DNA from 2 places in the Pectobacterium atrosepticum genome. Region 2 is predicted to be linked to the other one. Evidence: predicted binding sites of a transcription regulator. Region 2 holds the regulator's gene; the other holds the start of a gene.

Region 1 (8,247 bases), 1.8 Mb from region 2:
CGATGATCGTCAATCAAATGGCGTATCGCCAGAATCGGGTGGCGTAGCAACATTCGTGGCCCCGACCAGCGCATAATCGCTTTGATCGCCTCGCGTCTTGCGGGTTGATAGCAGTGAATAGGACAATGCTTACACGCGGGTTTATCTTCACCGAAATGACAACGCTCCAGACGCTTGATGGCGTAGCTGAATAAGTCGTTATACTGCGTACTAGCGTCGGTTTCAGGGTGGCGTTTTTCATACAATGCGATCATCAATCCGACGGTACGAATCTCCCGCTGTCGATATTTTCCCAGGGGTTTTCTCGCCATGTGCGTCATGTCCTGATGAAATCATAATAGATGCATTTTAAATGCAATTTATTGCAAGGGGAACCACTGAAGTCACATCTATGTTTAAAAGAAGGAGGGGAAAAGGCGAGGAGACCCTCGCCGAAGAAAGGTGGGAATCAGGCCTGGCCGAACTGTGCCTGATGTAGTCTGGCATAGATGCCACTTTGTTCCAGCAGTGTCTGGTGGCTACCTTGCTCAATGATACTGCCGTTATCCACCACCACAATACGTCCCGCGTTCTGTATGGTTGCTAGCCTGTGGGCGATGACTAGCGTGGTGCGCCCCGTGGAAAGCTCGCTGAGCGACTGCTGTATCGCTTGCTCCGTCGCGGTATCCAGCGCGGATGTTGCTTCGTCCAGAATTAGGATCGGCGGATTTTTCAGGAAAATTCGGGCAATAGACAAACGCTGTTTTTGCCCGCCAGAAAGTTTAACGCCGCGTTCGCCGACCATAGTATCCAGCCCCTCAGGGAGATTCTCGATAAGTTCATCTAACCTGGCTTGTCGTGCGGCTTCCATGATTTCGCCGTCGCTGGCGCCAAGTTTGCCGTAAGCGATGTTTTCCCGGATGGTGCCGCCGAACAGGAAGACATCTTGTTGTACGATGCCGATTTGGCTACGCAAGGATGCCTGTGTCATCTGGCGGATATCCATGCCGTCAATGGTGATGGTACCGTGGGTTAAATCGTAGAAGCGCGGTAACAGAGAACAAAGCGTGGTTTTGCCCGCGCCTGACGGGCCAACAAACGCGACTGTTTCCCCTGCGCGAACCGACAGGTCGATATTGCGCAGAATCGGGCGGTCGGCGGAATAACCAAAACTAACCTCATTAAACTGGATGTCGCCTTTCAACGGGCCGGCATCACGCGCATCGGGCGCATCAGCAATCTCGGGAATCGTATCGATCAGTTGAGTAAAGCGTTTGAATCCCGCAATGCCCTTGGGATAGCTCTCTAGCACAGAGGTAATTTTGGCGATCGGACGGAAGAAAACTTCAATCAGCAGCAGGAAGCCAATAAAACCGCCGTAAGTGAGCTCGCCCTGAATGACATACCAGATACCTGCTAGCATTACGATAAGCTGTATCAGGCGTGTGCTGAGGTAGCTGAGCGTCATGCTGGCTGTCATGATGCGATAGGCCTGCAATTTGGTACGGCGGTAGTTTTCGTTATCGTGAGAGAACAGTTTCTTCTCATGGGCTTCATTGGCAAAAGCCTTAACGACACGGATACCGCCCACACTCTCTTCGATTCGGGCGTTGAAATTGCCGACCTGACCGAAGAGTTGGCGCCAGGTTTCCGTCATGCGTGCGCCATAGCGGCTGACGAGATACCCCATGAAAGGCACGATAATAATCGTCAGCAGCGCCAGATTCAGGTGAACCGTTGCCATCAGAATGAACGCGCCAATAAACGTCATGATAGCGAGAAAGAGGTCTTCCGGGCCGTGGTGGGCGATTTCACCGACTTCTTCCAGATCTTTGGTGACGTGAGTGATGATATGCCCGGTCTTCATATTGTCGTAGTAACGGAATGGCAAATTTTGCAGATGCTCAAATGCCTGTCGACGCATGTCGGTTTCAATTCCCACGCCCAGCGCATGTCCCCAATAGTTGACGATGGCCATCAGCGCGGTATTCAGCAGATACACTGCCAATAGCGCCACCGACGCTAACAGGATCAGAGACCAATCCTGAGCTGGTAACAATTTATCGATGAACGCTTTAATCGCCATCGGAAACCCTAGTTCAAGCAGGCCAGCGATAATAGCGCAGCCAAAATCGAGGACGAATAACCCCTTGTAAGGGGAATAATACGAAAAGAAACGCCTTAACATGTATGACTTTTTTAGGTAACGAAATGTGAAGGTGACTATAACAGGTTAGCGAGAAGAATGTGACCGCGTGCAAATTAGGGTTTTTAGTGGCCGAGAAGCCCGGCCGAAAACGGATCAGCGAGTGGACGATCGTGTTGCATACCAACAAAGCAGTGAGCCGGCAGTTACCATTGCGACGCCTTGCCAGAACGAAATGGCCGGTGTGATGTTGAGCCAGAGCGCGGCCAGTAATGTGGAAAGCACGGGCGTAAAGTAAGAGGCGGTTGCCAGTAACGTCAAATTGCCATACTGAATACCGGCATTCCATGCTGAATAGGCCAATGCGGCTGAAGCACCCATAAAGAGCAATTCCAGCGAACTTGGCAACGTTAATGAAATTGGCCCTTCGGCACTGAAGGAATACTGAATCCATAACACGAGCGAAGCGATGAAAAAGAACAGCGACACGCCACTTTTTCCCTGCCCATAACGCTTGGTGATATTGCAGTATAGCGCCCAGGTCAAGGCCGCAGAAAATGCCAGGCTGTAGGCTAGCGGGTTAGCAAGAATGTTGTTCCACAGTAGCTCTGGCGTCCAGTCACTTTCTCCTTTCATAATCCACACGATGCCGCCCAGCGAGATCACGAGGCCGGGCCAGAGCAGGAAACGACTTTTCTGCTGATTGATAAAAAGAGAAAAGAGTATGGTTAAACTGGGCCACAAATAGTTAATCATCCCTATTTCCATCGCCTGCATGCGGCTATCGGCTAATCCGATGGATAGAGACAGAAATATTTCATAGCAGACAAATAGTGCACCGCCCGCGAACAAATAGATTCTGGGTAATGTTTTAATGCGTGGAAGACCATAAAAGACCAGTAGACACAGCGTGCTGGTGGAGTAAATCATCGCGGCGCCCCCAATGGGGCCGAGCGCTTCGGTCAGACTGCGAATAAGCCCAACGGATGTGCTCCATAGAATGATAGCCAGCAGGCCCGTGAGTGTGGCGCGCTGTGGCGTCATGTTTATACCCGTCATGCTTCACGTTGCCTGTGCGTTGGTTTTCCTGCCACTCGAATGATGAGGGAATCGATGAAGAGTGCGCAGAAGGAATCAATAGCAATCCGGACGCCGTATCTGCGTCCGGTGATATTCATAGCGATAGCTTACTGCCAGAAGTCATCAAAAACAGTAATCGGTGGGCGACGCTTGTGCTCGGTTTTGCGATACCAGTTTTCGATAGTGGCTGCATCACTAGCATCGATCTGCTTGCCTTCCAGATAGTCGTCGATCTTTTCATAGGTGACGCCCAGTGCGACTTCATCAGGGAGAGAGGGACGGTCTTCTTCCAGATCGGCGGTTGGGGCTTTCGTATAAAGATGAGAAGGGCAGCCAAGTTCGCGCAGCAGCGCTTTCCCCTGACGCTTGTTCAGTCGGAAAATCGGGTTGATATCGGTACCGCCGTCGCCGTATTTGGTGAAAAAGCCCGTTACCGCTTCTGCTGCATGATCGGTACCCACAACAAGTCCGGCATTCATACCCGCGATACTGTACTGCGCCTTCATGCGTTCTCTGGCTTTCTCGTTGCCTTTTACAAAATCGGAAAGTTCCACGCCAATGGCTCGTAAGGTGGCTTCACTGGATTCGATCGCGGGCTTGATGTTTACGGTTAATACGCGGTCAGGTTGGATAAAGGCGATGGCATCCTGACAGTCAGCTTCATCAGCCTGAACGCCGTAAGGCAGTCGAACAGCGATGAACTGATAGCGAGATGTCCCCGTTTCATTACGTAATTCCGTGATAGCCGTTTGGCACAGTTTGCCTGTCAACGTAGAATCCTGACCGCCGCTGATACCCAAAACTAACGACGTAATGAACGGGTGAGCATTCAGATAATTCTTTAAAAAATCAACGCTAACACGAATTTCCTGTGCTGGATCGATGCTGCTTTTCACGCCTAACGCAGTGATAATGTCGTTTTGTAGTGACATGCCATCTCCCTCCTGAACTTATTGATACTGCAAAAGAATTATTACGATTGCTTGAGTGTAAAACGAATCGACGTGAAGAAAAAGGACAAGCTGTCAGGTAGTCCTTTTCCCTATAGATAACCTGTTTTTGACTATCGACCAATATGTTACATACTCGCGTTATAATTTGAAAAAGTGGTCGCCGCCGACTAGCCTTAGTGTGACCCATAATAATGAGGTGATGAGATGAAGAATAATAGATTATTAGTGTGTATTGCGGCAGCTGGCGCTGTCCTGTTGGCGGGATGTACGGCTTATAACAAGGCAGAAAGCTATGTTAACGAGCCGGTGGTAAAAGATGTGAAAGTGGGAATGACGAAGCAGCAGGTCCAGCAACTTGCAGGCAGCGGAATGGAAAAACGGTTGGTGAATGCTAAGGGAACCTGTAGCGATTATCTGCTTAAGAACCGCGATGGTACCGCGCAGAACTATTTCGTGAGCTACAACGACACGGGCAATGTTCTCAATAAAGGTTTCCAGACTTGCCAGGCTTATGACACAAATCCACAGCGCTAAGTAACCTGATTGCACGAAATCGTCATCAAAAAGAGCATGTGAAGACGTCATAAATAAAAAAACGCCGACAGCATCAGCCGTCGGCGTTTTCTTTTATGTAGCAGCGTGGTTTAGCGATGTGTCAACTCAGCGTCATCCTGCGCGTTGAAAATCGTCTTATCTGTCTGCTTCATCAACTGGCTGGTGACGGTACCGGCCGTCATCGATCCGCTAACGTTAAGTGCAGTACGGCCCATATCGATAAGCGGCTCAATGGAGATCAGCAGCGCGACGAGGGTCACTGGCAGCCCCATCGCGGGCAGGACGATTAACGCGGCAAAGGTTGCGCCGCCGCCCACACCGGCCACACCGGCAGAACTGATGGTGACGATACCGACCAGCGTCGCGATCCAGACGGGATCCAGCGGGTTGATTCCCACCGTTGGTGCGACCATCACAGCCAGCATCGCCGGGTAAAGCCCTGCACAGCCGTTCTGACCGATAGTGGTACCGAAAGAAGCCGCAAAGCTGGCGATAGATTGCGGTACGCCAATGCGGCGTGTTTGCGCTTCAATGCTGAGTGGGATCGTGGCGGCGCTGGAGCGACTGGTAAATGCGAACGTCAGTACTGGCCAGACTTTACGATAAAAACGCGCTGGATTGACACCCGTGAAAGACAGGATCAATGCATGGACACCGAACATAATCGCCAGTCCCAAATAGGACGCGACAACGAAGCTGCCCAACTTGAGGATATCTTGCAGGTTAGAGCTGGCGACCATTTTGGTCATTAGCGCCATAACACCATAAGGTGTCAACTTCATCACCAGACGAACAAGCTTCATTACCCAGGATTGCAGCGTATCAATCGCGGTTAAAACACGTTCGCCTTTCACTGCGTCATCTTTCAGCAGTTGTAGCGCTGCAACGCCAAGGAAAGCGGCGAAGACGACGACACTGATGATAGATGTTGGGTTAGCACCGGTCAGCTCAGCAAACGGGTTTTTAGGAATGAATGACAGGATAAGCTGTGGAACGTTAAGGTCGGCGACTTTACCAGCATAGTTGCTTTCAATCGCCGTTAATCTCGCGGTTTCCTGCGCGCCCTGCACGAGCCCGGTTGCCGTCAGACCAAACAGATTGGTGACAAAAACGCCGACTAACGCAGAAATTAGCGTGGTGATCAGCAGGGTAGACAGCGTCAAGACGCTGATTTTCCCTAATGACGAGGCATTATGTAGTTTGGCAACGGAATTGAGGATGGAAATAAATACCAGCGGCATCACGATCATTTGTAACAGCTGCACATAGCCATTACCCACGATGTTAAACCATGAGATGGACTGCTTAACAACGGGATTGTCGCCGCCATAAATCAGATGCAGCGCCAGACCAAATAACACCCCGACAACCAAACCCAACAACACTTTCTTTGCCAGACTCCAGGATGGGTTGCGGCTGACGTAACCTAATCCGAGTAGTAATGCGATAAATAGCAGAATATTTATGAGTAGCGGAAAATTCATCCGGCCTTGCTCCCTATCAGTGAATCGCTTTGCGTCACACTGTCCACGAATGTGCAACAACGTACAGCGCTGTAAGCGACAGTATGATCTTTCGCGATAAAAAATAACAAAGACGCACAGGATAACAGTTCTTTTGGCATTGTGTTACACCGATATGGGTGCAGCAGATAACGTCACTATTTCACGTATTGGAAGAAGTACGTCTGTGCTGACTGCAAGAAGCGAAATGATTGTTCGTAGGTGCAGCAATCCAAATTTTTTTGCGGTTGATACAGCGAAAAGCCGATACAGGCAATACACAGGAAGCGTTCTAATTGGTTGCCTTTTTGACTGTTTAAAATCGGTAACCTGAAACGCCAGCGGCAAGGCCAGAGTAGGGGAACGCCTGAGGGGGTCAACATATCAGCGAGAATGTGGCTCAGATAACCGACGATCATGGCATGGTAGGCATCTGTCGGAATCGGCCAATCTGGCGGCAGACGCGTCTGAATAAAGAAAATACCGGCGACGATAGCAAGAAGGCTGTGGGTAAATCCTCGATGCCCAAAGAGGCGGGCAATCGGTGCTGAAAGCCACTTCAGGCGTTGCCCGAGAACGGATTTTGGGTGATCGATGTCAGGCAGCAGCGCGGTAAGGAGTGCACCGGGAATAATGTGCCACCAGTCTCCGGCAGCCAGCGCTGGCGATAGCTCAACTTTTTTAGCCAGAATCGCGCAGGCAACAGAAAACAGCAGGTGTCCTTCCGCAGTCATGAAACTTCTCAAATAAAACTGTTATTTTATACAGTATAAGAGATTATCCCTGTCTGCGGAAGCGGTGACGGCGTAACGATTTATTTCGGTTACGATGTTTGCTATACCTTATGGCGCGGCTTTCGGCAATTCGTTGCTTGCAGGTAAAGCGCGTAGCCAGTTGTCCAGCAGTTGAGGCCAGGCAGCGGCAGGAAGCCCCTTGGTGCCGCGGAGACCGAAGCCGTGTTTACCTTTCTCAAAGAGATGCATTTCGACCGGAATCTGCTTTGCCCGCAGCGCGCTAAACATCACCAGGCTGTTATCAACCGACACTGACGGATCGTCAACCGCATGCACCAAAAACGTGGGGGGAGTCTGATCAGTAACCTGTTTCTCAGGAGAATAACGTACCGCTTGTACTTCCATCGGTTGCTCGCCGATTAACTGTTTACGTGAACCGGCGTGCGCAATATCTGCCTGCATAGAAATTACGGGGTACATCAACACCATGAAGTCAGGGCGTGCGCTTACGTTATCAACGGCGTCCATCGCGGGGTAAACGGACTGTGCGAATCGGGTTCCAAGGCTGGCGGCAACGTGACCACCGGCGGAGAACCCCATAATACCGATGCGCTGCGGGTTAATGTGCCACTTTTCGGCGTTGGCTCTCAGTGTTCTGATGGCTCGTTGGGCATCGGCTAGCGGAGCGTCAGCGCCTTCTTTATGGCCTTCACCGGGCATACGATAGGTCATCACGAAAAGGGTGTAGCCTTGTTGATTAAAGAAAGGGGCTAGATCGCTGCCTTCTTTATCTAGCACGACGCGCTGATAAGAACCGCCCGGCGTAATGAGTAATGCCATGCCATTGGGTTTCTCTGCCGGATAAACGGTAATTTCAGGGCTGCGAATACCCGTTGCGGCTCGATCGGGAAGAGAAGGATCTTTACTCCGTTCGACCACTTGCGGCTGTGCCGTTGAAGAAGAGGCACCCGGTGCTTCACCGTGTGGCCAGACAGAGAAAACAGGTTGTGCGTAACTTAATCCATTTACAGACATCATAATGGCCCCGACAAGCAGAGAACGAACAATCATGATAGATCACCTGACAAAGGGAATGAGGGGGGAATCGTTGGGCGGTGGTAAAAAATAGGGTAGCCATCACATCGGAGAAAAAATGACTACCCTGAACCGCAAATTTTAATAAAGAAATAACATTCATACACGAAGAGGGTAAATCAGACACAGCAATTACAGCAGCTAAAACGCATATAACTAAATCATGTACAACAAAGAAACGTAACTAACCTGCTTAACCTACA
Region 2 (8,247 bases):
GATATACCCTTCTGTACGTAAGGTCGCTACCAGCGTTGAGAACACCGCTTTATCAAAGAATTCCGGCGCGTTGATACCGTGCAGGACGGACAAGCGCTGTGCCATGTTTCGGCTTTCTTTCTCCAACGTCCCACGGTTGATTTCTGGATTTGCGCACAGCAACGACAGCGTAATCGCATAACGTTGCAGCGTTTCACGCACGCCTGCCGATAGCAGTTGTAGCGTACGGATACGTGGCGGGTTAATCGCCAATTGACCATCACGGCTACACAGTAATTCTTGTCGAGTCAGCTCATTCGCTAGCGTTTCCAGTACTCTTGGCAATTGCTCATTGGAATAGTGTAGGAACAGCTCGGCTTGCAGCAGCGGATAGATCAGCGTGATTTGTCGCACGACTTCGGCAAGTGTAATCCGACGATGATGGATGACGATGCTGGCGATCAGCGACGGTAATATCAACAGGTGCTGGATATTATTGCGGTAATACGTCATCAGAACAGCCTGCTCGCGCGGCAGAATGATGATGTCACCAATACTGTCCTTCTCCACTTCGAACTTGTTCATGCCCAGCGCGTGTTCCAGTAGTTCATCCGCAGTCTTCTTGGGCGCTGTAATATCTTTGTGGTAAGGAACCTGACGCAGCAGTTGCAGGTAGCAATCCAACTGTTCGTGCATTTGTTCACGTGTGAGCGAACGCTGGCGTGATGCTAATAGGGCAGTGGAACACAGGTTCATCGCGTTTGCTGCCGCAGAATTATTGATGCGCACCATGATATCCATAGAGATATCCTGCACCGTCGGTGTTAGCCAGCTTGGACGCTGCGCCTCGATGGGATCAATCGCGTCACGCCATTGCGGTACATGTTGATTCAGATAGGTTGTTAGCGGGAGCGGTTCGCCGAAGTTCACGTACCCCTGACCCAGATTACGTAGCTTACGTAAACCACGCACCATCTGCATAAAGCCTTCTTTTTCCTTCACCGCGCCGCGCAACTCTTTCGCATAGGTGCCGACTTCCATCACATGCTCGTAACCGACATAAATCGGCACCAACGTGATAGGGCGCGTGCCGCCTCTGAGCATGGCCTGAATGGTCATGGCTAGCGTGCCGGTTTTGGGATCCAGAAGACGCCCTGTACGTGAACGCCCGCCTTCCATGAAGTATTCAACCGAATAACCACGGGCAAACAGCTCGCCCAGATATTCGCGGAAAATCGTGGAATAGAGCTTGTTGCCCTTGAAGGTTCGGCGAATAAAGAACGCGCCAAGACGGCGGAAGATGGGTCCCGCCGGCCAGAAATTAAGATTGATACCTGCGGCGATGTGCGGCGGTACTAAGCCTTGATGGTACAGGACGTAGGAGAGCAGCAGGTAATCCATATGGCTGCGGTGGCAGGGCACATAGACAATGCCGTGGCCATCCTGCGCCAACTGACGAACGCGTTCGGCGTTATGGACGTTAATCCCCTGATAAAGGCGGTTCCATGTCCAGCTTAATACGCGATCAGACAGACGCACGGCCTCGTAGGAGAAGTCAGCGGCGATTTCTTCCATGAGCGCAATGGCGTTTTGCTGCGCTTTCTCATGAGAAATTTTCTTACTGCGAGCCTCATCATCTACCGCTTTCTTGATCGCTTTGGAGTCCAGCAGCTTGTTAAACAGTTCCTGACGCACCGGTAAGCGTGGGCCAACTGCTGCCAAGCGCTGGCGAGAGAAGTGCATACGCGCGACACGTGCTAGTTTGTGGGCTATGGTTTTGTCAGTGCCATGCTCGGTCGCCATATAGCGCAGCGACACTGGGCTTGAGAAGCGGACAAAACTGTCACGGCCTAGCCACAGAACGGCGAAGAATTTCTCAATGCCGTTGAGCAATCGCAGGTGTGGTGCAGCCTGAGTGTGACCTTCCCGACCAGGGGATCGCCCAAACATCACGGAAACTGGCACCATCTGTACGTCTAAATCTGGATTGGCGCGATGCAGGTCCAGATAATCGTGGAACAGCTTGACGGATTTCTGCTTGGGAACGTAATAACGGAAGACGCGCGGCCCGTCATTAATAAAGACGTGGCTAGGGAGTTCTACGCCATTGAATTCGAACGATTGCGAGGGGTCGGGTAAGCCCAATGCCAGACATTTCGCACGTAGCGTCAAGAGATCCGCCTGAGAGTTATAAGGCAGAACATAGAGTATAGGACGTGAGGGATCTAACCCCAACTCGACCACTGGATCTGCGGGAATAACTTTGCTTTTCACCAGCAGTTTCAGCGGGAGATTCAATAATTTATAGTAAATTTTACGCCAACCTGACATAACAACTTGGAGCCTCTTGTTAGCAATTCGCCGCAAGGATACCAGAAACTGCGTCGGAGATCTGTGGTGATGAGACAACGCAGGTAGGTTAAAATGCGAATTATGTAGAGTAAAAATAACGGAGGATAAATGAATAAAGCAACGGGGATGACCCGGATTATTAAAGCTACCGGTTATTCCTTTAAGGGGTTGCAGCAGGCGTGGCAGCATGAGGCCGCATTTCGTCAGGAAACCATATTGACGATTGTCGGCGTTATTATTGCGTGTTTACTGCCGGTTACGCTGGTCGAGAAACTGCTGCTGATTGGGTCTGTGGTATTGATTATGTTGTTTGAACTGGCCAACAGCGCTATTGAAGCCGTCGTCGACCGCATTGGCCTTGAACACCACGAATTATCCGGTCGGGCGAAAGATATTGGGTCGGCGGCCGTCTTTGTTGCCATCTTGTTAGCCGCTGTCGTATGGGGCAGCATCCTCTGGCAACATTTTGCCTGATGGCGCGCATAAACGAATAAAAGTCAGGGGCTTTGCCTATATCCCGATTCCCAATTGTGCGTTACCTGTATATACTCACAGCAAGACTGTATAAACAACCAGGGGGCGGAATGAAAGTATTAACAGCAAGGCAGCAGCAGGTTTATGACTTGATCCGCGATCATATTGCGCACTCCGGAATGCCGCCAACACGCGCGGAAATTGCTCAGCAGCTGGGATTTCGCTCTCCGAATGCGGCTGAAGAACATCTGAAAGCGCTGGCGCGTAAAGGCGTGATTGAAATTGTGTCGGGCGCTTCTCGTGGTATTCGTCTGTTAATGGAAGAAGAAACGGGTATTCCTCTGGTTGGCCGCGTAGCGGCTGGTGAACCTCTGCTGGCACAGGAACATATCGAATGCCGCTATCAGGTTGACCCTGCGATGTTTAAACCTAGCGCTGATTTCTTGCTGCGAGTCAGTGGTATGTCGATGAAAAATATCGGTATTATGGATGGCGATTTGCTGGCCGTACATAAAACAGAAGACGTGCGTAACGGGCAGATTGTGGTGGCACGTATTGACGATGAAGTGACAGTTAAACGACTGAAAAAACAAGGTAATACTGTGCATCTTCTCGCTGAAAATGAAGAGTTCGCTCCCATCGTTGTCGACCTGCGTCAGCAAAGTTTTTCGATAGAAGGCTTAGCGGTTGGCGTTATTCGTAACAGCGACTGGAGCTAATCGTCCGCACTGATGCACTGCTTGCCTATCTGGATCAGTGCATCATGTTCCGTGTGTTAATTCGCTAGTAATATATATTTAGTTACATTTGGCGTGTGTTTTCTACGACTCCCATTACCCCCTGTTTTTTCACTGCTTTTTTGCGGTGATTTCCCCTTTCTTTGTGCCATTCTAGTTACAGATACTTGGTTTTTTATTTTTAGTGAAATATTCGACTATAATTTCCACCAAGGTAAGCATTTTTATCTTGATTGGTCGTTTGGCGATTGATCATTAGCCACCACATTTAGGTCAGCCCAGTAATCAAGGGAGACAGTGGCGAAGAGCACCGTGGTGGCTCACATATTTATGATGCTGCTTACTGAATAATCTTATTTATCTGAAACTGACGCATAAGTCGGTAGTTACGATTTTTTTATGCGCAATGCACCTAAGGTATGGAGATTCTTATGAATAAAGACCAAGCCAGCGGTAACTGGAAACAGTTTAAAGGTAAAGCGAAAGAGCAATGGGGCAAATTAACTGATGACGATCTGACGGTCATTGAAGGTAAACGTGACCAACTGGTGGGTAGGATCCAGGAGCGTTACGGGTACGAAAAGGAAGCGGCGGAGAAAGAAGTGAAACACTGGGAAGATCACCACAAATATCACTGGTAGCAAACGCGATATCTCCCCGTAGAAAAGAAACGATAGCCTCTCAGGGCTATCGTTTTTTAATGGGAACGGTGTGGTCGTGATCGCAATGATCCGGTTGCTCGCATGTCGCCACTTCCTGACAGCCGCCACACAACCCGTGTGCTTCCACAACGCTGTGACGCAGTGTGAATCCCGATTGCTGCGCGAGGCTGCGTAGCGTTTCTTCCACACCTTCGGTTTGACGTTCCGTGACCTGTCCGCAGCGATCGCAGATGAAAAGGGCAGACGTATGGCTGTGGTCTTCGATGTGGTGACACAGCACGTAGCTGTTGTTTGATTCGACTCGATGAATGAAGCCTTGTTCCAGCAGAAAATCCAGCGCGCGATAGACGGTCGGTGGTTTAGCCTGAGGCTCAGAAACTCGCAGCAGATCCAGCAGATCATAAGCGCTGATAGCACCGGACTGCTGTGCCATAAGGCGTAAAACCTCTAACCGCTGTGGAGTTAGGCGCACAGCGCGCTGCTGACAAATCTGTTCAGCCTGGGCAAGAAGTTTGTCCTGATTGGTTGAATCCATTGTCATATCACCCTGACGCATTGAGGAACAAGGCGGATAGCTTACCACGACTGAGTAAAAACGCCGAGTGAGTGGCGTTTTCCTGCGAATACAACGGACAGAGGAACTACACGACCAGATCGATGAGCAGTGCCCGCAACGGTGATTCTGCCTGGAGCGTCAACGTCGTTTCTTCCTTGATGAAGGCTCCGTCACCACAGTGTAATGTTTCACTGTGCTGGCTGCCTTTCACTGCCATTGAACCGTGGATCAGCTGGAGGTAAGCCTGATTTCCCTGTAGGGCGATCGTGCTTTGCTCATTCGGCTGGAGATCGACATGATGGATCCAGACCTGCTGGCGCAGTTGCAGACTATCCTGCTCGCCTTCCGGTGAGGCAAGCAGCGTGTGGCTTGATGAACTCAGCCCCATGCGCTGCAGCGGGCTGTTTTCTCGGGTCTGGCAAGCATTCAGCCATAATTGCAGACGTGTCAGTGGCTTACTGGCATTGGTGTTATGTTCGCTATAGCTGACGTTCGGTTGAGTGGCGAGCAATAGCACATCTCCAGCTTTAGCCTGAATGTGGCAGCCGTTGCTGTCGCGGTATTCCGCTTCGCCCTGAAGAATAATATTCAGGATATCTACACGTGGGTAGGTTCGAGGCTGGAATGAGGCTCCCGGCGCTAACACTTCCTGATTGAGCACGCGAAGAGAAGCGTAGCCCAGTAACTGTGGGTCAAAATAGTGACCGAAAGAGAATGTATAGCGTGCCTGCAACCAGCCATAGTCGGCTTGACCGCATTGCCCTGCTGCTCTTCGTGTGATCATAATTTTTATCCCCAGAGAATTATTTATTAAACTGATAGTAATTGTGTGGACGTTGGATTGTTAGCTAGTTAATCTGGTCGGTATATTCAAAATTCCTGAATGAGTATGAAGATGGCGAGAGAACGAGCATTGACGCTGGAAGCCTTGAGGGTGATGGATGCGATCGATCGTCGTGGCAGCTTTGCCGCTGCGGCAGACGAGTTGGGTAGGGTGCCTTCGGCACTGAGCTACACCATGCAGAAACTGGAAGATGAGCTGGATGTAGTATTGTTTGATCGTTCCGGACATCGTACGAAATTCACGAATGTCGGACGAATGTTGTTGGAACGTGGACGTATCCTGCTGGAAGCCGCAGATAAACTCACCACGGATGCGGAAGCACTGGCACGTGGTTGGGAAACGCACCTGACGATTGTGACAGAAGCTCTGATTCCGACTCAGCGGATTTTCCCATTAATCGATAAACTGGCGCTTAAAGCGAATACGCAGGTATCGATCCTGACGGAAGTGCTGGCGGGCGCGTGGGAACGTCTTGAGCAAGGGCGCGCTGATATCGTGATTGCACCGGACATGCATTTTCGTGCGTCTTCCGAAATGAATACCCGCAAACTGTACACGATGAATAACGTTTATGTTGCCAGCCCAGAACACCCTATTCACCAAGAGCCAGAGCCGCTGTCGGATGCGATTCGTGTAAAATATCGTGGGATTGCCATGGCGGACACCGCGCGTGAGCGTCCAGTGCTGACTGTACAACTGCTGGATAAACAGCAGCGTCTGACGGTGAGTTCTCTAGATGATAAACGGCGTGCGCTGTTGGCTGGGCTAGGTGTCGCGACGATGCCATATCCTATGGTCGCGCAAGATATTGCCGAAGGACGTTTACTGGTGATTGGGCCAGAGCATCAGATGGAAAGCCAGATTATTATGGCGTGGCGGCGAGACAGCATGGGCGAAGCGAAATCCTGGTTCCTGCGTGAAATTCCAAAACTACTGAACCAGCCCTAAATCCTGCGCTTTCTGAGGCAAGGTGTGGAGCCACACCTTGCCTCAGCACTTCATGCTTTAAGTGTAAATCGACAAAACCTTAGTATAAATCGACAAACTTTTTATCACGTTGGTGAGGCTGGTTCAGATCTTGCTCTGGGCCCAGCGAAATCACCCCGTGCGGATTAATCGTGCCGTGGCTACGATAGTAGTGGTGACGAATATGCGCCATATCGACAGTTTCGGCGATGCCGGGCATCTGATAAATATCACGCAGAAAACCGAACAGATTGGGATAATCACTCAGGCGATATTTATCGCACTTAAAATGCGTGTGATAGACCGGATCGAAACGGATCAGCGTCGTCCACAGCCGCAGGTCGGCTTCGGTTAACTGCTCACCGGTCAGGTAGCGCTGTTTTGCCAGTATGGTTTCCAGATCGGATAACGCAGCGAAAACGGTGGTTGCAGATTCATCATAGGCTGACTGAGTCGTCGCAAAACCGGCTTTGTAAACGCCGTTGTTGACCTTGTCGTAAATCCAACTGTTCAATTCATCAATCTGAGTACGTAGTGCTTCTGGGTAGTAATCTCCCGCGATTGCACCTACGCCATCAAACGCGCTGTTCAGCATGCGGATGATATCGGCGGATTCGTTACTGACGACAGTGTGTTGCTCGGTGTCCCACAGGACGGGCACGGTTACCCGACCGCTGTAGTCTGGTTTGGCGTGCAGATAGAGTTGATAGAGGAATTCATGCTGATAGAGCGAATCACCCGTTGCGGCCTCAAAATCGGTACCGAACGTCCAGCCGTGATCGAGCATGAGTGGGTGAACCACTGAAACGGCGATGTGATCCTCTAACCCTTTCAACTGCCGCATTAGCAGCGTGCGATGTGCCCACGGGCAGGCGAGCGAAACATAGAGATGATAACGGCCAGACTGGGCGGGAAAGCCGCCTTTGCCGGTGAGGCCGGGTGCGCCATCGGGCGTTACCCAGTTGCGGAATGCAGATTCCGAGCGCTTAAAGTGACCGCCGGTAGATTTGGTTTCATACCAGGTATCGTGCCATACGCCGTCAACCAGTTGTCCCATAAATCCTCCCGTTAGTGAGTGATGATAAAACGACAGCAAGCCTTGTATGCTTGCCGTCGCTATTTTGAGTGTATTCGTTATTCGACTATTCAGTGTAGTACAGGCTGGAGAAGGCTCGTCTTACCACTTTTTGCCCAGCAGGCGGTCGATGCTGAATGCGCCTGGACCCGTTACAGCCAGCAGGAGGTAGCCACCAGCGATGGTCAGGTTTTTCAGGAACATCAGTTGGTTCATGCCTTCCGCAAAGTTAGAGTGGAAAAGCAGCGCGGTCAGCAGCGTAAAGCCCGCGGTGAACAGCGCGACGGTACGAGTCAGCAGTCCGAACAGAACCGCCAGACCACCACCCAGTTCCAGCAGAATGGTCAGTGGCAGCAGGAAGGTCGGTACGCCCATCGCCTGCATGTATTGTTGTGTGCCTGCATAGGCATCGCCCAATTTACCGTAACCTGCAACGATAAACAGAATCGGCATTAAGATACGAGCAACCAGCAGTGCAGTGCTTTCTAAATTTTTCATCATCTCTCCAATTAATTTTATTGTGGGCTATATCGCCCTGTTGTGTTTGTTATAGCAGGTGTTGTCTGAAAACTTGCCCCGCCATCAGGTTATGGGCAGATAGT

Evidence for each region. Region 2 encodes LexA, which represses DNA repair genes until DNA is damaged. Its sites were predicted from a motif close to TNCTGTATGTACATACAGNA; they were not measured.
Region 1: a site for LexA is predicted at 6,966-6,985, ahead of GZ59_RS10350 (metal-dependent hydrolase). Genes of this name have one in related genera too.

Annotation. Positions count from the first base shown of each region.
Region 1 covers NZ_CP009125.1:2,352,187-2,360,433, forward strand. The annotation lists gene GZ59_RS10320 (nitrous oxide-stimulated promoter family protein) at 1-311, opposite strand, end outside; gene GZ59_RS10325 (ABC transporter ATP-binding protein) at 449-2,167, opposite strand; gene yddG (aromatic amino acid DMT transporter YddG) at 2,282-3,169, opposite strand; gene nadE (ammonia-dependent NAD(+) synthetase) at 3,313-4,137, opposite strand; gene osmE (osmotically-inducible lipoprotein OsmE) at 4,363-4,692, shown strand; gene GZ59_RS10345 (L-cystine transporter) at 4,803-6,197, opposite strand; gene GZ59_RS10350 (metal-dependent hydrolase) at 6,374-6,949, opposite strand; gene paeX (pectin acetylesterase PaeX) at 7,058-8,020, opposite strand.
Region 2 covers NZ_CP009125.1:594,496-602,742, forward strand. The annotation lists gene plsB (glycerol-3-phosphate 1-O-acyltransferase PlsB) at 1-2,310, opposite strand, end outside; gene GZ59_RS02650 (diacylglycerol kinase) at 2,440-2,805, shown strand; gene lexA (transcriptional repressor LexA) at 2,916-3,524, shown strand; gene GZ59_RS02660 (CsbD family protein) at 3,974-4,183, shown strand; gene zur (zinc uptake transcriptional repressor Zur) at 4,230-4,739, opposite strand; gene GZ59_RS02670 (pirin family protein) at 4,846-5,544, opposite strand; gene GZ59_RS02675 (LysR family transcriptional regulator) at 5,656-6,552, shown strand; gene GZ59_RS02680 (glutathione S-transferase family protein) at 6,632-7,627, opposite strand; gene GZ59_RS02685 (DoxX family protein) at 7,748-8,143, opposite strand.